DNA from 2 places in the Kribbella alba genome. Region 1 is predicted to be linked to the other one. Evidence: riboswitches for the same ligand, from Rfam matches in the RefSeq annotation. Region 1 holds a riboswitch; the other holds the start of a gene.

Region 1 (8,421 bases):
CGAGGTCAGCTCCTCGCCGGCCTCCTCCTTGCTGAGGGCAACGAGCACGCGGTCAAGCTCGCCCCGGATCTGCTCCAGCAGCCCGGTCAGCGCGGTCGAGTTGGCCGACACGATCTGGGTCCAGAGCCTCGGGTCACCCGCCGCGATCCGGGTGACGTCGCGGACGCCCTGGCCGGACAGCTCGAGGTGCGACTTGGGTGCATCCACCAGCGTCCCGGCCGCGAGCGCCGACATCAGGTGAGGCAGGTGCGAGACCCGGGCCACGGCCAGGTCGTGATCCGCTACGGAAAGTTCCACCGTCCGCGCGCCACATGCCTCGGCCAGGCAGCGGATCAGCTCCACGGCCGACGGATCGCTGCTCTCGTGCGGGGTGATCGCCCAGGTCGCACCGTCGAAGAGATCCGCCCGCCCGGCCAACGGCCCGCTTCGCTCCGACCCGGCCATCGGGTGGCTGCCGACATACCTGGACAGGTCCTCGGTCAGCGCCCGCGCATCCGTCAGCGGCTTCGCCTTCACGCTGGCGGCATCGGTGACGATCGCCGCCGTCTGGCGCAGCTGCTCGGCGACCACCGCGCCGACATGATCAGGCGGTACTGCGACCACCACGAGCTGCGGCTCGAGCTGCACCAGCCGCGAGCCGGCCCCGATCCGCTCGGCCATCAGCGCGTTGTCGGGATCGGCGTCCACCAGCTCGACGACCACGCCGAGCCGCCCGAGCGCGAGGCCGATCGACGTACCGATCAGGCCGGTCCCGACAATCCGCACCGGGCCACGGAGCTCGGTCACTGAGCGCCCGTCAGATCCGGGCGGAGGCTGACCGCGCCGTGCAGGTAGACGTGCTGGATCTTCTCCCGCGACCGCGGCGACTCCGCGTGCACCATCATCCGGACCACCCGGGGCAGCGCGTGCGGCACGTCGATCTCCTGCATGCACATCAGCGGCACGTCGGTCAGCCCGATCTGCCGCCCGGCCACTGCGGGGAACTCCGAGTGCAGGTCCGGCGTAACCGTGAAGAGGATGCTGATCAGGTCCTCGGCGCCGAGGTCGTTCGCCTCCAGCACCGCCCGGACCAGCTCCGCAGACCGCTCGAGCAGGTGCTCGCGCTCGTCCGCCTCCAGCTGGGTGGCACCCCGGATCGCCCGTACCGCCACAGTGCCTGCCTCCTCGTTCGCTGCCACTCCCCAGCCGTACGGCGTGGCCGCTCTGCGCTGGTTGCCTGCCTCAACCCTAGGTCAGGTCCGCCTCCGCTTGCTGAACCGTCTCGTTTTGACGCTCAGCGGCGTCGACCGTCTGCTCCAGCAACAGGGCGATCGTCATCGGGCCGACCCCACCGGGGACCGGCGTGATCAGGCTCGCCACCTGCCGCGCCTCCTCGAAGTCGACGTCGCCGACGTTGCCTTCGTTGTAGCCGGCATCGATCACGACCGCGCCGGGCTTCAGCCAGCTGCCCTTGACGAAGTTCGCCCGGCCCACGGCGGCCACCACGATGTCGGCGGTCCTGACGATGTCGGCCAGGTCCCGCGTCTTCGAGTGGGTGTAGGTGACCGTGGCGTTCGATGCCAGCAGCAACATCCCGACCGGCTTGCCGAGGATCGGGCTGCGGCCGATGACGACGGCATGCGCACCAGCCAGCGGTACGTCGTACGCCTCGAGCAGGCGGATGATCCCGCCGGGCGTGCACGAGCGGAACCCGGGCTCGTCGAAGGCCATCGCGGCGAACGCGTGCATGGTGACCCCGTCGACATCTTTACCGGGGTCGATCGCCTCGAATGCCGCGCGCTCGTCGATGTGGCCCGGCACCGGGTGCTGCAGCAGGATCCCGTGCACGGCCGGGTCGTCGGAGAGCTTTTCCAGCTGTGCCACGAGTTCATCGGTGGTCGTCTCGGCCGGCAGCACCACGCTGACGGAGCCGATACCCGCCTTCTTGCTCCGGTTCTGCTTCATCTTCACGTACGTCGCCGACGCGGGGTCGTCCCCGACCAGCACAGTCGCCAAGCAGGGCTGCACGCCGGTCCTCTGCTGGAAGGCCTGCGCTCTGTCGGCCGCCTTCGCCACCACCTCCGCGGCGAGCTCGGTGCCGCGCATCAGGCCGGCTGTTACGTCCGAAGGACTGGAGGGACGTCCCGCTACCTCTTCGGACGTAAGTGGCATGTGGGCGTTGGTCATGGCGCGCTCCTGTGGGCGTCGACGGAAGAGGGTCGGGTGCCCAGGCGCGCGGCTTGTAGTCGGCGGGGTGTTGCCGACAGACCGTTCCCCGGTGGTGATCCACCTGAACGCCAGTCACGGTCCGCCGACAACTTTAGCGGTTGGCCCGCCCAGGGATCTTCTCCGCCACCTGGCCGGCCTCAGCGACGAAGGCGTCGACCAAGCCGTCACCGATGCGGACCACTCCGGCACGAATCCGGGCCGGTGCGTTCTCGTTCGCTTCGAAGTACGGTCGCAGAGCGGCGATGCCAGCCGCCGCGTCCCCGGCATTCCAGCCCCTGCCAGAACGCCGCAGTCCGAGCCGCCAGTTTCGGCGCACTCTCCAAATGCAGTTTTGGGGTGTGTCGCAGTACCAAAGACTCGTCGGGGTCGGTCCATCCATTCAGTGCACGTAGCTGCTCGTCAACCGCCAACCGCGACCAAATTCGGTCAACGCGGTCTCAGAGGAGGCCGGCGTGATCCAGGGCCAGGTAGGCGGCGTCGGTGCCCGTCATGCGGCCGGGGGTGCGGAGTTCGGCGCGGAACTCGGCGAGGGTGAGTTCCACTGGGACGCAGTCCTCGAACTCGTCCAACTGCTGTTGCCCGTCGGGGCGGCAACCGCGCGCAATGGCGATGATCTTCCGGAAGGTCGACGATGCGGCGCCGAAGCACCAGCCGACGATCTCGATCGACTCGCAGGTGTAGCCGGACTCCTCCTCCAGCTCCCGGGCGCCCGCCATGGCCGGATCCTCCCCCGGCTCGACCAATCCGCCGGGCAGATTCGTGACCACCGCGTCCGGGCCGGGCCGAAACATCCGCACGGTCACGATCCGTCCCGCCGGAGTCAGCGGCAGCACCGTCACTCCGGCCGCCGCCTTCGGACCGAAGACATCCCAGTCGACGATCCGGCCGTCGGGAAGGCGGTACTTGCGCAGCTTCACCGCCAGGAAGCCGTCGTATGCGGGCTTCTCCTCGAGGAGCACCCATGGTTCCGGGTCGGCGGGGCGGAAAACAGCGCCGTCCGCCGCGGGACCAGTTCCGGCGGCGGACGGCGAGGTATCGGTCACAGTGGGCGGTCGGTGTCCGGGTCCTCCGGCGGCGCGATCGGAGCGTCGTCCTCGCGCGGCGCGACCGGGGCGCCGTCGGAGGAGGGGTCGCTCTCGTAGGTGCCACCGTTGACCGTCTCGGAGGTCTCGGTGTGCGGGGTCGGCTCCGACGGGGAGGTGTCGGGCCTGGACTCGGACAGGATGCGGGCCAGCGTCTCGTCGGAGATCCGCTTGAACTTGCGCACCTGGGTACGGGTCCGGTCCAGTACGGCGACCTCGAGCTGGTCCGGCTCCAGCTGCCGGACCTCGGTGCCTTCGTGGCCGAGAGCGTCCACCGCAAGCCGGAGCGCCCCCGCGAGGGAGATCCCGTCGGAGTAGTGCTCGCCGATGTAGTCAGCCACCTGCTCGGCCGGGCCACCCATCACGGCGTACCCCCGGACGTCGGCGATCGAGCCGTCGTACGTGAGCCGGTAGATCTGGTCCTCGGCGGTGCTGGCACCGACCTCGGCGACCAGGATCTCCACCTCGAGCGGCTTCTCGCCGCCGGAGGAGAAGATCGCGCCGAGCGTCTGGGCGTAGGCGTTCGCCAGCGCCCGGCCGGTGACGTCGCGCCGGTCGTAGGAGTACCCGCGCATGTCGGCCAGCCGGACGCCGGCGATCCGCAGGTTCTCGAACTCGTTGTAGCGCCCGACTGCCGCGAAGGCCATCCGGTCGTAGATCTCGGCCACCTTGTGCAGCGCGGGAGACCGGTTCTCCGCGACGAACAGGATGCCGTCGGCATACTGCAGGGCGATCGCGCTGCGACCCTTCGCGATGCCCTTCCGGGCGAAGTCTGCCCGGTCCCGCATCAGCTGTTCGGGCGAGACGTAGAACGGAACGCTCATCTATATCCTCTGTGACTCGTGGAGCTCAGGTCAGGGATGCGGCAGGGCCGTCCGGACGCTGCCTGCGGGCGCTGACGATGGTGTCGACGATCTCGCCGACCTGCTCGTCGGGCATCCGCTCGTAGCCGTCCGCGGTGACCACCCCGACCACCGGGAAGATCCGCCGGGCCAGGTCTGGCCCACCGGTCGCCGAGTCGTCGTCGGCCGCGTCGTACAGCGACTGGACGACTGCCGTGACGCAGTCGGTCGAGGACAGGTTCTCCCGGTACAGCTTCTTCAGCGCGCCGCGGGCGAAAAGGGAGCCCGAGCCGACGCTGTGGAAGGAGGTCTCCTCGTACCGGCCGCCTGTGGCGTCGTAGGAGAAGATTCGGCCGCCCTTCTGGTCCTGGTCGAAGCCCGCGAACAACGGCACCACGGCCAGCCCCTGCATCGCCATCGCGAGGTTGCCGCGGATCAGCGCGCTGAGCCGGTTCGCCTTGCCGTCCAGGCTCAGCGTGGTGCCCTCGAGCTTCTCGTAGTGCTCCAGCTCCACCTGGAACAGCCGCACCATCTCGACCGCGAGACCGGCGCTGCCGGCGATCCCGACGCAGGAGTACTCGTCGGCCGGGAACACCTTCTCGATGTCACGCTGGGCGATGATGTTGCCCATCGTGGCGCGCCGATCGCCGGCCATCACCACGCCACCCCCGAAGGTGGCGGCGACGATCGTGGTGCCGTGCGGAACGTCCTTGGACAGATCACCTGTGCCCAGGGAGCGTCGTCCGGGCAACAGGTCGGGCGCGTGCCCGGCCAGGAAGTCCATGAAGGACGAGCCACCTGGGATCAGGAAGGCTTCCGGCAAACGGCCGGAGGCATCGAATGTCATCTAGCGGTTCACTCCCCACCCTTTTGCACGAAGCCGCGAACGAACTCCTCCGCGTTCTCCTCGAGGACCTCGTCGATCTCGTCGAGGATCGAGTCCACGTCGTCGTCGAGGCGTTCCTTGCGCTCCGCGACGTCCTCGGTCGACTTGGCCTCGGTGACCTCTTCCTCGGTCGTCGACCGCTTCGACTGCTTGTGCTGCTGTCCGCCGTCCTTTGCCATGGCACCACACCTCCTAGAACCGCCGCCCAGGAAGGCCGCCCAACCGGCCTTCGCTGTGACACCTATACGGCGACCCTACCCGGCGCCGCCCCCAGTGATGGTGCGAACCAGGTCACTCGCGGTGTCGCACTGGTCAAGAAGGGCCCCGACATGCGCTTTCGTACCGCGCAGCGGGTCCAGCGTCGGGATCCGCTGGAGGGATTCCTTGCCGGGCAGATCGAAGATCACCGAGTCCCAGGAGGCGGCGGCGACCTGACCGGCGTACTGCTGCATGCAGCGGCCGCGGAAGTACGCCCGGGTGTCCGTCGGCGGGTGCGAGACGGCCATCCGGATCTCCTCGTCGCTGACCAGGCGTTGCATCCGGCCGGCCTTGACGAGTTTGTAGTAGAGCCCCTTGTCCGGGCGGAGGTCGGCATACTGCAGGTCGACCAGGTGCAGCTTGGAGTCGTCCCAGCCGAGCCCGTCGCGATCGCGGTACGACTGCAGCAGCTTCAGCTTCGCGACCCAGTCGAGCTGGTCGGCCAGCTTCATCGGATCCGTGGCGAGCTGGTCGAGCACCTGCTCCCAGCGGCTCAGGATGTCCTTGGTCTGCCGGTCCGCGTCGTCGCCGTACTTGTCCTCGACGTACTTGCGGGCCTGCTCGAGATACTCCGTCTGCAGCTGGACGGCAGTGATCTTGCGGCCGTCCTTCAGCGTCATCAGATGCGTGCAGGAGGGGTCGTGGCTGACCTCGTGCAGCGCGGTGACCGGCCGGTCGACGCTCAGGTCCTCGGTCAGCCAGCCGTCCTCGATCATCGCCAGCACCAGCGACGTCGTACCGACCTTCAGGTAGATCGAGATCTCGGACAGGTTCGCATCGCCGATGATCACGTGCAGCCGGCGATACCGGTCCGGGTTCGCGTGCGGCTCGTCGCGGGTGTTGATGATCGGCCGCTTCAGCGTCGTCTCCAGCCCGACCTCGACCTCGAAGTAGTCGGACCGCTGGCTGATCTGGAAGCCGTGCGCGCTGCCGTCCTGGCCGATCCCGACGCGGCCTGCGCCGGTGACCACCTGGCGGCTGACGAAGAACGGGGTCAGGTGCCGCACGATCGACGCGAACGGGGTGGACCGGCGCATCAGATAGTTCTCGTGCGAGCCGTACGACGCGCCCTTGTTGTCGGTGTTGTTCTTGTAGAGGTTCAGCGGGGGCGCGCCGGGGATCTGCCGGGCCTGCCGCGCACCCTCCATGATCACCAGCTCGCCGGCCTTGTCCCAGACCACCACGTCGCGTGGATTGGTGCACTCTGGCGCGGAGTACTCGGGGTGGGCGTGGTCGACGTACAACCGGGCGCCGTTGGTGAGGATGACGTTCGCCAGCCCGGTCTCCTCGTCGGTGAGCTGGCTGGAGTCCGCCACCTCCCGGCTCAGGTCGAAGCCGCGCGCGTCCCGCAGCGGGTGCTCCTCGTCGAAGTCCCACCGCGTCTTGCGCGCGAGCGGCTGCGTCTGCGCGTAGCCGTTCACCACCTGGCTCGAGGTCAGCATCGGGTTCGCCCCGGGCTGGCCCGGCACCGAGATCCCGAACTCGGTCTCGGTCCCCATGATCCGCCGAACACTCATGCGAATGAGCCTACGCGGTCAGGCCGACTAATTCCGTTGAACTGTCCACAGGGTTACATGTGACACTTCCCGGATGGACGAGCTCGTGGCGTTGTTCGACACCCAGGGCCGGGTCTGCGGGACGGCGCCGAGATCCGTCATGCGCCGGGAAAACCTGCGCCACGGAGCGACCGGCGTACTGGTCCGGAACTCCGCGGGTGACATCTACGTTCATCGCCGCACCCCCACGAAGGACGTGTACCCAGGTCGCTACGACTTCATGGCCGGTGGCGTCGTCGCGGCCGGCGAGGACCCGTACGACGCGGTGGTGCGCGAGCTGGCCGAGGAGCTCGGGATCACCGGGGTCGAGCTCGAGAGGCTGCCCGAGGGCGACTACGCGGACGAGTCCACGTCGTACCACGCCTATCTCTACGCGTGTGTCTGGGACGGCCCGATCCAGCATCAGCCGGAGGAGATCGACTGGGGTGCCTGGATGTCCCCCGCCGAGCTGGTCGCCCGGCTGAACGATCCGGACTGGCCGTTCATGCCCGACACCACCGCCCTCGTCGGCCCGCTGGTGCGCACGTTCGTATGACGATCACCGACAACGGCTGGGACAGTCGCGCCTGGCTCGACGGCGAGTGGCTGCACCGCGAACCGCGCCGCCCCGAGGTCCGCCCGCGCCTGCTCGCGGAAGTCCGCCTGCTCCCCTGGCTTGCCCCGCAGCTCCCTGTCCCCGTCCCGATCCCCGAACCCACCGAGTACGGCGTACGCCACCGTCTGCTGGTCGGCGAGCGACTGGAAGAAGCCAGTACTGCGCTCGGCCGCGAGCTCGGGTCGTTCCTGAGAGCGCTCCATGAGGTGGATCCCGCAGAGGCCGTCGCGCACGGCGGGCTGGACGCGGCAACTGCGGCGGCGGCGAAGGCCGCGTTCCTTGAGGAGGCCCGGGATCAGGTGCTTCCACTGCTGCCAGAGGCGGCCCAACCCGCGGCCGCGGAGCTGCTCGACCGGGTGAACGGAGTGCGGACGGCTCTCATCCACGCCGACCTGGGACCTGAGCACCTGCTGGTCAGGGAGGGGCGGATCAGCGGCGTCATCGACTGGACCGACGCCGAGATCGGCGACCCTGCTCTCGACCTCTGCTGGCTCCTCAACGATGCCCCCGAGGCCGTTGCCGAAGGAGTCGCCGAGGCCTATGCCGTGACGCCGGAGCTGCGCCGTCGGGCCCGTGACTGGCATTGCCTGGGCCCTTGGTACGGGGTGCACCGCGGCCTCCTGCTCGGCCTGCCTGAGGACGTGGAGAGCGGTCTCTCGGGGATCTTGGCCCGGCTCTGATGCAACCATCGGACGGCCTGCCGGCCACTCCCCGATGTGAAGATCATCCTGACCGACGAGACGGAGCGCCTGATGGCCACCGGATCCCCGGACACCGACGGTGAGCTGTGGGACCGGCTACGGCACGGCGATCAACAGGCACTCGGGGCGCTGTTCGACCGGTACGCGGACGACGTGCACGCGTTCGCCTTTCGCCGGACCGCCTCCTGGGCCGCGGCCGAGGACGTCGTCCAGGCGACGCTCCTCGACACCTGGCGGCGGTTCCAGCGCAACCCACCCGGCCCACTCACAGCGCCGAGCGCTCGTGGCTGGTT
Region 2 (8,421 bases), on a different contig from region 1:
ATCTGGTGCGTGATCTCGTTCGAGACCTCGGAGTGCCACCCTGATGAGCTATTCACTGACCTGTACCGACCTCTTTTTCGCCTGGCCCGACGGCGAGGTGCTGTTCGACGGCCTCACCTTCGTCGCCGGCCCGGTCCGCTCGGGACTGGTCGGCCGCAACGGCGCCGGCAAGTCCACCCTGCTCCGGCTGATCGCCGGCCGCCTGAACCCGCAACGCGGCTCGATCCGCGTCAGTGGCGAACTCGGCTACCTCCCGCAGGACCTGACCCTCGACACCACCCTGACCGTCGACCAGGCCCTCGGCATCGCGGCGATCCGGCAGGCCATCGACGCCATCGAGCAGGGCGACGCGTCGGAGCAGAACTTCGCGATCGTCGGCGACGGCTGGGACGTGGAGGAGCGGGCCGAGGCGACTCTCGGCAAGCTGGGCCTCGGCTCGATCGGCCTGGACCGCAGCGTCGGTGAACTGTCCGGCGGCGAGACGATCCTGCTCGGCCTGGCCGCCGAACTCCTCAAACGCCCGGACGTCCTGCTGCTGGACGAGCCGACGAACAACCTCGACCTGCGCGCCCGCCAGCACCTGTACGACGCGGTCGACACGTTCCGGGGGGCTCTGCTGATCGTGAGCCACGACCGCGAACTCCTCGATCGGGTCGACCAGATCGGCGACCTGCGCAAGGGCGACGTCACCTGGTACGGCGGCAACCTCACGGCGTACGAGGAGGCGGTCGCGGTCGAGCAGGAGGCGGCGGAGCGGATGGTCCGCAGCGCCGAGTCCGACCTGCGCAAGCAGAAGCGCGAACTGATGGAAGCGCGCATGAAGGTGGACCGTCGGCGCGCCGCGGGCCAACGCGCGTTCGAGCAGGGCGGGATCCCGAAAATCATCGCGGGCGGGTTGAAACGCTCCGCCCAGGTGTCAGCGGGCAAGCACATTGGCATGCACAGCGACAGGCTGGACGCCGCCCACGAGGCGTTGACCGAGGCGGAGGAGAAGGTCCACGACGACGAGCGCATTCGCGTAGACCTCCCGAAAACAACGGTTCCCCCCGGCCGCATTGTGCTGAAGCTCGAGGACCACGTACTCCGAACCGGCCTGCACGCCGATCTGGAGATCCGCGGCCCCGAGCGCATCGCCCTGGTCGGCCCGAACGGCGCCGGCAAAAGCACTTTGCTCCACGCCATCGCCGGCCAGACCGCTGGAGGCGGGCCAGTTGGTGGAGTGGCTGAGCCGCGTGGACAGGGTGGGTTGGGTGGACATGGTGGGCTGGGTAGAGCTGGTGAGAGGACTGATGGCGCCGAGCCGCTGGTTCCGTACCGGCTCTTGCCGCAACGGCTCGATCTGCTGCAGGACGACCTGTCTGTAGTGGAGAATCTGGCCCTGCTCGCCCCAAGCGCAGAGAACCAGGAACGCCGCGCTCGCCTCGCACGCTTCCTATTCAGGGGCCGAGCAGCAGACCAGCCCGTCAGCACCCTCTCCGGCGGCGAACGCTTCCGCGCAACCCTCGCAGCTCTTCTGCTGGCGGAACCACCGCCACAGCTGCTGATGCTGGACGAGCCGACAAACAACCTCGACCTCTCCAGCGTCGCCCAGCTCCAGGAAGCCCTTGCCTCGTACAACGGCGCCCTGCTGGTCGCCAGCCACGACCTCCCGTTCCTCCGAGAAATCGGGATCACCCGCTGGATCCAACTCGACCACGACGAACTCTCAGAAATCGACCCCCTCTAGCTCGTTCTCGGGCCTCGCGCCTCCGACAGCAGTTCGCCGAGGTCAGCGTCTGATCCTGCGCTGTGTCGTGATGCCCGTCGACTTCTGATGCCGTGGGTGACGCAAGCTTTCGGATGGTGTCACCTGAACGAAGGAAGCCAGTCAAGGACGGGTTGGCGGCGCACCGCTTGAGTGATCCCGTACGGCACGGCTGGCGGCGTAGTCAGAGGCCTATCTGTTCACCGCGCGGGCTGGGATTGCAGGGCGGTGTCCCCGGGGTATGTGGGGTCCTCGGGTTGGCGGTGACGGGCCGGCGGTGGCGTGGGTGGTGAGGGGCCGGGCCAGGGGTGTTTTACGGGCCGGGGGATCCGGTGTCGTGGTCGTCGTCCCAGGGTGATTTCCAGATGGTGTCGGTCGCTGTGCTGCTTGGGGCGCGCGCGGTTGTGGCGTGGAGTGGTTCGTCGCCCCAGGGGTTGAGGCGTGCGGTTTCCTCGGGGGTGATCCAGGGGATGTCGCTGGTGTTTGGCCAGGCCGGGGCGCGGCCGGGTGGCCCCTCGTCGCCGGGTGGCTGCTCGTCGCCTGCCGCGCCGGGAGAACCGGCTGCCCCGGGTGAACCGGGTGAACCGGGTGAACCGGGTGAACCGGGTGAACCGGGTGAACCGGGCGCGCCAGGTGTATGTGCGCCGGGTGAACCGGGTGCGGGGCGTGTGTCTGGTGTGGCGGGTGGTCGTCGGCGGTTGAGGCGTGGGAGGCGGCCGGGTTCGGCCCAGGTGGGTCGGGTGACGGTGACGCGGCCGCGGGTGATGGTGATGGTCCAGTGGCCGTGGTGGATCTGGATATGGTGGGCTCGGCAGAGCAGGACCAGATTCCACATCGCGGTGGGTCCGCCGTCGATCCAGTGGATCAGGTGGTGGGCGTCGCATTGGATGGGTGGTGCTCCGCACACGACGCAGCCCTTGTCACGATAGTTGAGTGCCCGGCGCATCGCGCGGTTGACGAACCGTTCCTCCTTCCCGACATCCAGGGGTTCGGAGTCGGTGCCGAGGATGATGGGGACGACGCCGGCGTCGCAGGCGAGGCGGCGGACGGCGGCGGCGGACAGGTTGCCGCCGTAGACGAACCGGCCGAATCCCGGGTTGGTGTGGTCGAGGGCGCCGAGCCCATCGAACCCACCGACCCCGCCGAGCCCGGCGAGCTCCTCAAACCCCTCGAGCCCACCGACCCCGCCGAGCCCGGCGAGCTCCTCAAACCCCTCGAACCCGCCGTTCCCATCGAGCCCGCCGAGCCCGTCGTTCCCGCCGCCTTCGGCGTTCCCGCCATTCCGGCCGTTGCCGGTGATGGTGGCGGCGACGGCGTTTTGGAGGTCGGTGAGGTCGATGGTGACGGTGATGTGGGGTTTGATGGCGCCGTGGCCGGTGGTGCCGGCACCGGCGGCGGCGTTCAGCACCGTGGTCAACGCGTCGGCTTGCCGCTTGTCGCGGGAGCGGGGGTCTTGTTCGCCGTCGATGGTCTTGTGGGGTTTGGCGTTGGCGTCGATGAGGGTGTTGAGCAACTCTGCGTTTTCGTTGGCGAGGAACCCGCCGAATTTCAGGCCGTGGTCGGCGTTCTTCATCCAGAACGCCTCGCGGGCGTAGGCCTTGTCCTCGGCCGGTTCGGGTCCGTCGGTGTCGAGCAACTCCAGGATTTGTCGGCCGAGGTCGCGCAGGTCGCCGGGTGGCAGGTGCCGCGCGGCCCGCACCATCTGCTCCTCGGCCGCGACCACATCCTCCACCGGCACCGTGGTCGGGACCTTTTCCAGCGCGGACACGATCGCCCTCGCCTGGGCCAGGTGCAGCAGCACCGGCGCCTCCGCACCGGCGTCCCCCTCGGCGCCGTCGCCTTCCAGCGCGGCACTGTCACTGTCCCCGCCATTTTCACCGTCGGTGTTGCTGCCGGTGTCGTTCTGATCGTCGTCTAGGTCGTCGGTGGGCGTGGGTAGGGCGGCGGTGACGAGTTCGTACTTGGGCAGCGCGGCGGCGAGTTTGAGGTCGCGGCGGACGTCGGCTTTGTTGAGGCGGTGCCGAAGCGACACGAGTTCGGCGGTGTCGCGGGCGCCGAGCTGTTTGGCGTGGCCGCCGGCGTCGAAGCCGGCCAGGAGTTGGAGCCGGTAGGTTTCCAGCCGGGTGATCTCGTCGCGCACTGCGTCGAGGGCGGTCAGCTGTTCGCTGCCACTCATCGACCACACCGGCCGCATCTCCACGAGATCCATACCGACAACTCTAGAGGTGCCCGCCGACAGTTTCTGTGCCGAGAACCCGTTATAAATAAGGGATCCCGTGATGCACCAAAACCCGCCAAGTTGTCCACAGCAACCGTAGACCTGTGGACACAGAGAGCGCCCGTCGGCCTCAGCAAACTCAAGGGAGTTAGGCTGCGGGTGATCGCGACTGGCGAAGGTGGAGCACCACCGGGGAGCGGTTCGCAGTACGAGTTGGGCGTCGTCCGCCTGGGCGCCTTCGGTCAGCAGCAACCTGCTCCGGAGGCATCGATGCGTCTGCGCTACGGCACCAACCCGCACCAACCTGCCGCGATCACATCCGTTCGGGACGGGAGTTCGCCGTTCCGTGTCGTCAACGGCGAGCCCTCCTACATCAACGTCCTGGACGCCGTCGGGGCATGGCAGCTTGTACGTGAGGCGAGCGCGGCCTTCGACGCACCGGCGGCAGCATCGTTCAAACACGTCTCTCCGGCCGGCGCTGCCCTGGCCGGTTCGGTCGATGCCGCTATGCGCAACACCTACGGTCTCAGCGCGGTCAGCCCGGTGACGAGTGCCTACGTGCGCGCCCGCGACGCGGATCCCAAGTCGTCGTTCGGTGATTTCGTCGCGATCTCTCATCCTGTCGATGCCGAGCTGGCCGACCTCCTCAAACGCCTCACCTGCGACGGAATCGTTGCTCCCGGCTACGAAGAAGGTGTCGTAGAAACACTTGCGGCGAAGAAACGCGGGACATTCCTGGTCCTCGAAGCCGACCACGCGTTCGCCCCGCCGGCCGAGGAGGTCCGGGAGATCTTCGGACTACGCCTCACGCAGCGCGCTGACGACGAGCCGCTGACGCGATCGTGGCTGGCCGAGCCGGTGGTCGGAGAGTTGACGGCGGCCGCGGTCGACGACCTGCTGCTGGGGTTGATCGTCCTGCGGTACACCCAGTCCAACTCGGTCGCCTATCTCAAGGACGGAATGACCATCGGCATCGGCGCGGGACAACAGTCTCGCGTGGATTGCACCCGGTTGGCAGGCCAGAAGGCGGATACGTGGTGGCTCCGCCGTCATCCCGGCGTACTGGCTGGATCGACCCAGCCGAGATTGTCCGAGCGGATCGCGCATCAACTCGACTATCTCGAAGCAGACTGGCTCAGTACTGCGGACCGGCAAGCGTGGCTGGCCCGGATGACGGATGTGGCGATGGTGTCCGATGGAGCATTGCCGTTCCGGGACAACGTCGATCACGCCGGGCGTCACGGGGTCCGCTTCATCGCAGAGCCGGGCGGCTCGATTCGAAGCGCCGAGATCGCTGAAGCCTGCAAGGAGCTCGACATCGCCCTCACATGGACCGGCATCCGTCTCTTCCGCCACTAGTCCGAACGAATCCGAGCGGGCGATTCCGGGCGTACGTGGCACGGCTGGCTACGCTCGAAAGTATGGATGGGGTTGGTCCACCAGGCGACCGAGGTACCGGCCAGGACAGCTGGCAGCTGACTGACCTTGAGTTGTTGCCGGGCGGCCGTCATGGCTGGGCGTTGGGGGTCAACGACGATGGCGCGGTGGTCGGTAAGAGCGAGACCGCCGACGGCGCCCGTCATGCAGTGTTGTGGCGCGATGGCCGGATCACTGACTTGGGGACCCTCGGCGGGTCGAACAGCGTGGCGTGCGATGTGAACCGGCACGGGGTCGTGGTGGGAACGAGTGAGACGGCTGGGGGTGCCCGGCACGCCTTTATCTGGAGGGACGGCCAGATGGTCGACCTGGGCGGCCCGGGCAGTCTGGGCGGGACGCTCGTGTGCGCCACCGCGATCAACGATCGTGGCTGGGTAGTAGGCAGCGGCATGACCGCGAAGGGGCGTGTGCATGCGTTCGTGTGGTGGGCGGGCGAGATAATTGACCTCGGCACGCTGGTGCCGGGTGTCGATCAGTCCTCCCACGCGTTCGACGTGAACGACCGCGGCAGGATCGTCGGAGACGCGACGGTGGACACCATGAACACGGTCCCGGTGATGTGGGAGGACGGCCGAATCCACCAGCTGACAGACCTGACCGGCCAATCCATCGCCATTAGCAGCCGGGGCCAGGCCGTGATCTGCGCCAACCCGGAATGCTTCATCTGGTCGCCAGACGACCTGACGACGATCAGTCCCGACGAAGGCCCGATGGTTTTTCGCGCACAAGGCATCGACCGACCGGACCGAGGCTCGAGGTTTGTCCAGGTGGAAGGTATCGGCGGGGAGGGCCGAGTAGTCGGGTGGAACGCCCGGCTCGCGTTCATCTGGCACCGCGGCGAATTCGAGTGGCTTCCTGGCCTCAGCACCGGACAGGCGCAAGCCATGGCTATCAGTGACCAAGGCAGGTTCGTCGCTGGAACTAGTGCCAGCGCACCGGATGGATTGGCGCCGCACCCCGTGGTCTGGACCAAGCGTCACGACGGACGAGCTACGTAACCAGTTTTGGCGTCGGCCGAGAAGCCGCACGGCCGCAACGGGTCAGGGCTTGTCGGGCTCGGCCGCCTTTGCCGCCAGTTCGACGCGGGCGCGGTAGGTCTCCCACCACTGCGCGTCGCGCTCCGGCATGTTCGAGTTCTTGGCGTTCATCCCCACTGCGCCGTCCAGCTGCTCGCGAAGGATGTCTGCGTGGCCCGCGTGTCGGTTCGTCTCCGCGACTACGTGGACCAGGATCTGGTGCAGCGTGACTTCGCCGCTTGTCCACCAGGGCACCCGGCCGGGCGCGTCGAGGTCGAGAGCGTCGATCGTCGCGTCCGCGTGCGCCCACACGCGCTGGTAGCAGTCGACGATCTCGGCGCGCGTCTCGTCCTCGGTGGCGAACGAGTCGGCGTTGGGGTCCGCGTCGTCGTCCCACCACGGCAGGTGTTCGGGGAAGGGGCGCCCGAAGGTGTCGCCGAAGTACCCGGCCTCCACGATCGCCAGGTGCTTGATCAGGCCGAGGAGATTGGTCCCGGTCGGAGTCAGCGGGCGGCGGATGTCGTACTCGCCAAGCCCGTCGAGCTTCCAAACCAGCGCCCCGCGCGCCGACCGCAGATAACCGTGCAGGGTCTTCTTGGCATCAGCATCATTCACGACCAAGAGCTTGCCATCCGCAGGGGTCGGGCTTCCGCAAAGGCCAGGGCGATTCACTCGGCGAAGGAGGAGCACGTAGGGGTCCGCAGTACTAGGTGGGCGTGGGGGCGTCCTTGCGCAGTAGACCCGCGGACTTGAGGTCGGACCAGAGGGCGTCGGGGATCTTGGTGCGGGAAAGGGCAGCGTTGGTGTGGACCTCGTCGGCGGTTCGGCAGCCCACGGCTATTCCGGCGACCGCTGGGTGGTGGAGGGGGAAGTTGAGGGCCACGGCGGGGAGCGTGACTCCGTGGGATTCGCAGACGTCGGCGAGTTTGTTGGCCTTGTCAACGAGTGCAGCGGGTGCGGGGGCGTAGTTGAAGGTCGCGTCGGCCGCGGGGCGGGGTTGCGAGAGGAGGCCTGAGTTGAAGACGCCTACGGCAACTACCTGTACGTCGTTCTCGACGCAGGCCGGCATCACATCGTCCAGGCCGTCCGGGTCGAGGAGGGTGTATCGGCCGGCCAGCATGATGACGTCGAGGTCGACCTCGCGGACGAACCGGGTGAGCATCGCGGTCTGGTTCATACCGGAGCCGATCGCGCCGATCACGCCCTGGTCGCGCAGTTCGATCAGGGTCGGGAAGGCCGTCGCGACCGCCTCGTCGAAGTGGTCGTCGGGGTCGTGGACGAAGACCACGTCGAGGCGGTCGGTACCGATCCGTCGGAGTGAGTCCTCGATGCTCTGGAGGACGCCGTCGCGGCTGAAGTCCCAGCGGCGGCGGCGCTTCGAGACCACCGCGAAGCCCTCGTCGTCTGCGGCGTCGGTGTCGGCCTCGTAGATGATCCGCCCGACCTTGCTGGACAACACGTACTCCGAGCGCGGTTTGCCCGCGAGCCCCGCACCCAGGCGCTGCTCGGCGAGACCGAGTCCGTAGTGCGGAGCCGTGTCGAAGTAGCGCCAGCCTTCATCCCAAGCGGCCTGGACGGTCGCGGTCGCCTCCTCGTCGGCGACGGGCGTGAACAGACCGGCCAGCGGAGCCCCGCCGAGACCGATCCGAGAATCCTCTGGAAAGAGCTTCATGACTCATCCCCCGAGCCCGAAGGAGCCGTCGCAACCGCCGGAAGCCGCAGGTTCTGCATGCCGCCGTCGACCGCCAGCGCAGTACCGGTGGTCGAACCAGACAGCGGGCTCGCCAGATAGGCGATCGCCGCTGCGACCTCCTCTGCACTGACCAACCGCCCCATCGGCTGCCGAGCCTCGAGAGCAGCCCGCTCCGCCGAGGGGTCCGAGGCGACATCCAGCAGCCGCCCGACCCACGGCGTATCGGCCGTCCCCGGGTTGACGCAGTTCACCCGGATCCCTTCGCGCACGTGATCAGCAGCCATCGCCATGGTCAACGCCAGCACTGCGCCCT

Evidence for each region. Region 1 has a riboswitch for ZMP and ZTP ahead of ABD210_RS21085 (bifunctional 5,10-methylenetetrahydrofolate dehydrogenase/5,10-methenyltetrahydrofolate cyclohydrolase). Riboswitches for the same ligand answer to the same signal wherever they lie in the genome.
Region 2: another riboswitch for ZMP and ZTP. It lies ahead of ABD210_RS27670 (phosphoribosylaminoimidazolecarboxamide formyltransferase); the one in region 1 lies ahead of ABD210_RS21085 (bifunctional 5,10-methylenetetrahydrofolate dehydrogenase/5,10-methenyltetrahydrofolate cyclohydrolase).

What each region holds. Positions count from the first base shown of each region.
Region 1 is NZ_BAAANE010000007.1:673,817-682,237, reverse strand. It holds gene ABD210_RS21095 (prephenate dehydrogenase) at 1-786, opposite strand, end outside; gene aroH (chorismate mutase) at 783-1,178, opposite strand; gene ABD210_RS21085 (bifunctional 5,10-methylenetetrahydrofolate dehydrogenase/5,10-methenyltetrahydrofolate cyclohydrolase) at 1,228-2,166, opposite strand; ZMP/ZTP riboswitch at 2,198-2,294, opposite strand; gene ABD210_RS21080 (hypothetical protein) at 2,300-2,524, opposite strand; gene ABD210_RS21075 (NUDIX hydrolase) at 2,646-3,251, opposite strand; gene prcA (proteasome subunit alpha) at 3,248-4,114, opposite strand; gene prcB (proteasome subunit beta) at 4,140-4,979, opposite strand; gene ABD210_RS21060 (ubiquitin-like protein Pup) at 4,988-5,197, opposite strand; gene dop (depupylase/deamidase Dop) at 5,273-6,793, opposite strand; gene ABD210_RS21050 (NUDIX hydrolase) at 6,867-7,367, shown strand; gene ABD210_RS21045 (phosphotransferase) at 7,364-8,107, shown strand; gene ABD210_RS21040 (RNA polymerase sigma factor) at 8,144-8,421, shown strand, end outside.
Region 2 is NZ_BAAANE010000010.1:103,288-111,708, reverse strand. It holds gene ABD210_RS27680 (ABC-F family ATP-binding cassette domain-containing protein) at 44-1,726, shown strand; gene ABD210_RS27675 (HNH endonuclease signature motif containing protein) at 2,058-3,953, opposite strand; ZMP/ZTP riboswitch at 4,118-4,203, shown strand; gene ABD210_RS27670 (phosphoribosylaminoimidazolecarboxamide formyltransferase) at 4,233-5,321, shown strand; gene ABD210_RS27665 (hypothetical protein) at 5,384-6,397, shown strand; gene ABD210_RS27660 (DinB family protein) at 6,440-7,030, opposite strand; gene ABD210_RS27655 (aldo/keto reductase) at 7,122-8,087, opposite strand; gene ABD210_RS27650 (SDR family NAD(P)-dependent oxidoreductase) at 8,084-8,421, opposite strand, start outside.